Regions from separate parts of the Marinobacter sp. LV10R510-11A genome, predicted to be linked through region 3. Evidence: riboswitches for the same ligand, from Rfam matches in the RefSeq annotation. Region 3 holds a riboswitch; each other region holds the start of a gene.
What was found. Region 3 has a riboswitch for cobalamin ahead of CPH80_RS14070 (TonB-dependent receptor domain-containing protein). Riboswitches for the same ligand answer to the same signal wherever they lie in the genome.

Region 1 (2,267 bases), 310 kb from region 3:
TCTAGGTCGTCGCCTACGGTGGTGAGATAGCAAGACGACAACTGGGAATGGCGGGTGCCGCTGTTAAACAGTGTAGGCGTCGAGGCCATGTAGTCGAAAGACGACAACAGGTTATAGAACTCAATAGCACGGCCGTTGGGGTCGTCTTCACGCAGTGCCAAGCCCATGGCTACACGCATGAAAAACACCTGCGGCAGTTCTAAGCGATCTTCCTTCCAGTGCAGGAAGTACCTGTCATACAGGGTCTGCAGGCCCAGGAAGCCAAACTGCAGGTCACGTTCAGGTTTCAGCGCGGCGCCCAGGCGTTCCATGTCGAAAGCGGCCATGGCTTCGTCGAGCAGCTCGTAGCGAATGCCGGCGCTGATGAAGGTGCTCAGGGCCTGTGGATAAACCTCTGCCAAGGTCAGGTTGGTGTCCAGCTTCAGCGCGGTTACGCTTTCAAGGCGCAGCTGCTCCAACAACAGGCGTGCGGTGACGGCGCTGTAGTCCGGCTCGCGCTCAATGCGGCCACGGGCGGTCATGATGAGTGCAGTTAGCACTTGGGCTTCGTCGATGCCGTTGTAGAGGTTACGGGTGGCTTCTTCTACAAGGGAGTCGCCATCAATACCTTCAAGGCCGAATGCAGCGTGGTCGACCTGTTGCTTCATCAGGCCCAAATCTAGCGATGCAGTGCGGCCATCGGCCTGTTTTACGGTGAGATGAGGGTGGGCTTCTACTGGCTCGTGCAGTGCGCGTTCGCGGGCGTGTTCTTCGCGATACAGTACGTAGGCACGGGCAACTTTCTGTTCTTCGGCGCGCATCAGGGCCAGTTCGACTTGGTCTTGAATGTCTTCGATGTGCACTCGGCCACCGGCTTTCAGGCGGCGGCTGATGGCTTGCACAACCTGCGCGGTTACCCGGTGAACGGCGTCATTGATATGAGCAGACCCTGCCGCTTGGTCGCCTTCAACGGCGAGAAAGGCCTTGGTAACAGCTACGCTGATTTTAGAGGGGGTAAAGTTGACCAGGTTACCGTTACGTTTGATAACCTGAAGGGCTTCTGTAGCGGATGACGATGAGGGCCGATCTTCGGCGAGGCTTGTCGTAGACATACCGTTATCTCCTGAATACGCGTGAATTCCGTAACCTTCGCGTACGCAGGACAAACCAGCACCAGCCAGTGATGGCTGTAACAGTGCCGTGTTCGTTGCTGCTCACCTTGTAGGGCCAAATGCAGGCGCCTGATTCGCGAAGGTGCAGTCTTCCCTGGCAGGTCTTCGGACTTAGGGGCATGAACCTCAAGGTTCTGCCTTGCGTGGCGACTTCCCGGCCTAGGCCAGTGTCTTTATGCCACGCTCGTTCCCCAATACCGCTGCGCGTCAGTTCCGGATTCTAACCGGATTCCCGATACCATATCTGGTATCTAACCAAGGATTTTGGCACTATATACGGGAAGAATCAGAAGGACAAGGCACTTTTCCTCAATCCGCCGGTCTGTCACAGACACACTGCAAAGTGGGACGAATTCATGCATATCAACATCCGCCCTGTTACCTGGCTGCTGCTTGCAGCATTCAGCCTGGCCTCGCCTCAGTTGCTGGCACAGGAGTCATTGCTTCCGGCATTCTCGAAAATGACGTCGCTTTCAGATGGCTGGGAGCCTCTGGAGTTTCCCAACATAGATCAGCACACTCGCTACGAACTGATCCGCGAGAACGACGCTCAGGTGGTAAAAGCACATACCTCCGGCGGTGCGTCCGGCCTGATTACCCGGCTTAATATAAAACCGGAGAACTCACCGATGCTGAGCTGGCGCTGGAAGGTGTCTAATGTGTTTGAAAAAGGCGATGCTCTGAAAAAATCCGGTGATGACTACCCTGCCCGGATATACGTTGCCTTCGAGTTTCAGCCGGATAAAGCGGGCTTTTTCGAACGGGCGAAGCGTAAAACGGTGGAGTTGCTGTTTGGAGAGGAGCTGCCCGGCAATGCCCTGAACTACATCTGGGCAAACACCTTGCCGAAGGGTGAGTTTATAACCAACCCATACACCGATAAAACCGTGATGATTGCCGTCAGTTCCGGCCGCGAAAAGACGGGCGAGTGGATAAGCATCGAGCGGGATGTTATTGCAGACTACCGAAAGGCGTTTGGGGAGAGCCCGCCGCCAATTCGGGGCATCGCCATCATGTCGGATTCAGACAACACCGGTGAACAAGCAAGCGCGTGGTATGGCGATATCACCCTCGCCCCGACAAATCCAGAAAACCTTTCTAGCGGTGTTGAACAGG
Region 2 (2,267 bases), 970 kb from region 3:
ACCCGGTTTGGAATAGCACGTTGGCGGGCCTGTCTGAAGGTGGTCTAACCACCCTCGGCGCCTATCACCGCAAATGGAAATGAGGCTGAAAAATCCATGATGAAGCTCTCTCTAGGCCCGATTCTCTGGTTCTGGTCCAAACAAACCGTTTTTGATTTTTACGCCAACGCCGCCGAGTGGCCGGTTGATACGGTATATTTGGGAGAAACCGTGTGTTCCCGCCGACGCGAGCTGAGGCTGGCGGATTGGTTGGAGATTGCCGCTGTGCTCAAGGATTGCGGCAAGCAGGTGGTGCTCTCAACACAAACGCTGATTGAATCCGAAGCGGATTTGCGGGCCCTGCGCAAAATCTGCAGCCAGCAGGAGTATCTAGTAGAGGCTAATGATCAGAGCGCTCTACAGCTGGCCACTCAGAACAATCTGCCGTTTGTGACTGGCCCTTCCATGAACATCTACAACAGCGCAACCCTGAAACTGTTAGCAAAGCAGGGGTTGAAGGGCTGGAACTTACCGGTAGAGCTGGGCCGTGAAACCCTGCGCCAATTGATTGGTGAGTTGGAAGCGGAAGGGCTGGATTTAGCTGCAGAGGTTTTTGCCTGGGGCTTTTTGCCGTTGGCATGGTCGTCCCGCTGCTTTACCGCCCGGCATTACAACCTGCCCAAAGACAACTGCGAGTTCCGCTGTTTGCAGCACCCAGATGGTATGGAGCTGCGCTCCCGCGAATCCCAAGAGCTGTTTCGCCTTAACGGCACTTCTACTTTGTCTGGTGCTCGTTACGACTTGATGCGGGAAATGCCGGATATGGCGCAAATGGGAGTGTCCACTGTACGCCTAAGCCCAGAGCATCAGGGCATGGATGAAGTGGTCCGCCGCTTTGATCAGGCGCGCCGTGGCGAAGCCCCAGCAACCGACCCGCTGCAGCTTGTTGAGGCGCCGCCTTGCAATGGTTACTGGTATGGAAGGCCGGGGATGGATTTGGTGCCTTCCTGACGAAAAGGCATAAGTAGTAAAATATATGTTTTTTTGTTGAAACTCCTTTGAATCGCGTATATAGTGTTTTTGTCTTGGTTTGCCACTATATGTTGTGTTTAGTGGCCGGGAATCCGGTAAGAGTCCGGAACTGACGCGCAGCGGTATTGGGGAACAAGCGTGGTAATGATGACACTGGCGCAAGCCGGGAAGTCGCCACGTAAGGCAGAGCCGAAAGGTTCGTGCCCCTGAGTCCGAAGACCTGCCAAGGCAAAAATACTGCACCTTCGCGACTTAGGGTGAGCAGCTGGCTGATGCATGGGGCGATTTCCCGTGGATGGCCTCCTGTGTCCGCGAAGGGAAAATACCTGACGCGATTCCAGGAGGAACACCATGTCAGCCACTCCCGCAGCCTTCGAGCCAGTGAAACCATTTTTACTGGATATCTCTGCAACCGTCAGCGAGTACCTTCAACGTAGCGATTGGCGAGTAAATGCCAATGCCAATCAGGGTTACTCTCTGGGCGGCTTGATTCTGAATACCGCTGGCAAAGTTATCGCGAACTACTGGCTGAACGATGTTTACACCCAAGACATCGGCCAGGCGCACCGCGACGCAGACCTCCACATACACGATCTGGACATGCTCAGTGGCTACTGTGCCGGCTGGTCTTTGCGCACGTTGTTGCATGAAGGCCTGAACGGTGTGCCCGGAAAGGTAGAATCGGCGCCACCCAAGCATTTGTCGAGCGCCATCGGCCAGATGGTGAACTTTCTGGGCACCTTGCAAAACGAATGGGCGGGAGCTCAAGCCTTCAGCTCTTTCGATACCTATCTAGCGCCTTTCATCCGCAGGGATAACCTGAGTTACGAATCGGTACTTCAGTGTATTCAGGAGTTCGTCTACAACCTCAATGTGCCCTCGCGATGGGGCACCCAAACACCCTTTACTAACATTACGTTTGACTGGGTGTGCCCGGAAGATCTGCGGGAACAGATACCTGTCATCGCCGGAGAAGAAATGCCCGGCGCCTGTTTGAAATGACGGCCCGGTATGGCTTGCCGTACTTTCAAAATTTCCTGAACTCGGATCTTGAACCCAGCATGGTCCGCTCTATGTGTTGTCGGTTGCAGCTGGATTTGCGCGAGCTGCTCAAGCGTGGCAACGGCCTGTTTGGTTCAGCAGAACAAACCGGCTCTCTTGGCGTGGTAACGGTTAATTGTGCTCGCCTGGGCTATCTCTACAAAGGGCGTAAGCAGGCGCTGTATGCGCGCCTGGATAAACTAATGGGGTTAGCC
Region 3 (2,267 bases):
GATAATAGAGATCATTAAAAGTCGGTGCCTTGAACGAAGTGCCGGCACTGGCGCGTACCCGATAATTTTTATTCAGAGCATACCCAACTCCTACACCCCAAGTTTGCTCTGTACCGAACGTTTCATTGTCGTCACTTCGTAAGCTCAAATGGACATCCAGAGCGTCAAAATTCAATAATGCCTGGCTAAAAAACGCACTATTAGAACGGCTACGTTCATCATAAACTACGGTGCTATCTACCTGATCCACCGTATACTCAGCGCCCAACACAAACTCGTGCGCCCCAAAGGTCAGCCAATTCTCTAATCGAGAATTTCTCGTTCTAGTATTAAATACTCCAGGAAATGAGCTGAAATCTTCCATTTCGTCTCTCGCATCAGAAAACTGCAATGATGCGCGCCAATTTGCGGTAATTGGAACATCCAGATTCACACCTGCAACCTGAAAGACGAAGTCTTGTTCCCCGCCGTCATACTCAGTGTTACCTTCGGCATTCAGGAATGTGAAGCCAAGACGGACACCATTATCAAATTGATGACGTCCACTTGCCACACCAGACGTATTCTTATAGCTTTTATCTTCCCCGCCAGTAACTACAGGCGCACCATCTGTACGGAACTGATTTATACCAATGCTGAGCTTTGAAGAGTCGTTCGCAAGCGCAGCTCCTGCAGCATACTGCTGGCTGTTATAGTTGCCACCACCCGCTTCTAGCCAGCCAGTCTCCCCCTCATTTTGAGGCAAAGTAAAAGCCTGTATCACGCCGCCAGTGGCGTCAGCGCCATATAGACTGCTGCGGCTTCCCCGAACAATCTCAACTCGGTTAATTAATTGTGGTGGCAGATGCTGCCAAGCAGCCCCGCCGAGAGTTGCGGAACGAATCCGAATACCATCAACCAAAAGCACCGAAGCATCTGAAGAATTCCCTCGGATGAAAACACTCGTTGTTTTACCAAAAGAGCCATTGGGCACTACAGACACACCAGGCTGAGATTCAATGAGCTCACGAAACTCTTTGGGTTGTTGATAGCGAATATCATCTTCCTCAATGACAGTAACGGACGTCAGGCTTTCGCCCACCGTTTTCGGCCCAAGAGTTGCCGTGACAACAATCGGGTCTAACTGAGGAGTCTGTGAATCCTGAGCGATGGCAATTGAGAGGGGGCTAAACGCAAACGGGACTACCAGAGCTCTGATAACTGGCCGGGAGACTTTCATAAAACGCACTCAAATACGCACCACGCGCACCCGCATGGCTGATTATTGGTGCTGCAAAGGGAGAGAAAACCCGGCGGCAAGCCAGGCTGGAGCAATACAAAGGGTGGGGAAATTCCGTAAGACAGGCCGGTGTTTACCCACCGCAACTGCCCTCCGCAGCGTTCGGTGTGTTTACAGGCCGGTCTCCGGACTTGTGAGTTGTAATACTGAGCAGCGTAAGCCTTCCCATGCTTGCGCACAGTGGCATCTCTCTTCGCCGATCACTCACTTACCGTTGCGGGGGCAGTGCCGGACTTTAACCGGCTTCCCGTTTCACTGTTGTAACGACGATGATTGCACCACAACAGCACCTACAAACGCCGGGAAAGGCTAACAATGCGTTAATGTTTGGTCAATGACTAATCACAACTCTTTCCAACCAAAGCCATTTCCAGCTTTCGCCACTGACTTTCATCTGCTGCCAGGCCAAACCTCGACATTCCCGGCTGCTCAAAGACCCGAACCAAAACCCCCTGCTCAGCCAGTTGATCCGCCAGCAGCCGTGGATAATCAGTGCGAACTGTCAGGAACAGCGCACTACCACCAGCCAGCGTAAGCCCGGCTGCCTGCAACACCCCGCGCAATCTGCCCGCACTCCGCTGCAAGCGGGCACGAGCCTGAAGCTGCCAATCCGTATCGCTCAGCGCCTGCGCCATCACGTAGCGAGCCGGCCCACCAAGCGACCAAGGGCCAAGCACTCGCTTTAAAGCATCAGCAACTGCAGAGTCCGCAAGCACCACCCCGGCGCGCACGCCCGCCAAACCAAAAAACTTCCCAAGCGAGCGGAGCACTATTAAACCTGGCAGCCCAGCATGAGAACACAAACTGAACGCTGGCGTAGCATCCATAAATGCCTCATCAACAACCAACCAGCCACCGCGCTTTTGGAGCCGCTGGCACCAGCGCATCAATGTAGAGGGCGGGATTATTTCCCCGGTGGGATTATTGGGGTTAATCCACACCAGCACATCCAGCTGATCTAACCAACGATTATCGCAACCTGACGCGC

Region 1: it holds a riboswitch for cobalamin, as region 3 does, so the genes downstream of both, CPH80_RS15585 (ribonucleoside-diphosphate reductase subunit alpha) here and CPH80_RS14070 (TonB-dependent receptor domain-containing protein) in region 3, are expected to answer to the same signal.
Region 2: it holds a riboswitch for cobalamin, as region 3 does, so the genes downstream of both, CPH80_RS22730 (ribonucleoside triphosphate reductase) here and CPH80_RS14070 (TonB-dependent receptor domain-containing protein) in region 3, are expected to answer to the same signal.

Annotation. Positions count from the first base shown of each region.
Region 1 covers NZ_LT907980.1:3,249,065-3,251,331, reverse strand. The annotation lists gene CPH80_RS15585 (ribonucleoside-diphosphate reductase subunit alpha) at 1-1,091, opposite strand, end outside; cobalamin riboswitch at 1,230-1,426, opposite strand; gene CPH80_RS15580 (DUF3047 domain-containing protein) at 1,508-2,267, shown strand, end outside; gene CPH80_RS15575 (substrate-binding periplasmic protein) at 2,250-2,267, opposite strand, start outside.
Region 2 covers NZ_LT907980.1:3,909,121-3,911,387, forward strand. The annotation lists gene ubiU (ubiquinone anaerobic biosynthesis protein UbiU) at 1-83, shown strand, start outside; gene CPH80_RS18810 (U32 family peptidase) at 97-990, shown strand; cobalamin riboswitch at 1,049-1,254, shown strand; partial or broken gene CPH80_RS22730 (ribonucleoside triphosphate reductase) at 1,405-2,267, shown strand, end outside.
Region 3 covers NZ_LT907980.1:2,935,119-2,937,385, forward strand. The annotation lists gene CPH80_RS14070 (TonB-dependent receptor domain-containing protein) at 1-1,219, opposite strand, end outside; cobalamin riboswitch at 1,378-1,588, opposite strand; gene cobD (threonine-phosphate decarboxylase CobD) at 1,618-2,267, opposite strand, start outside.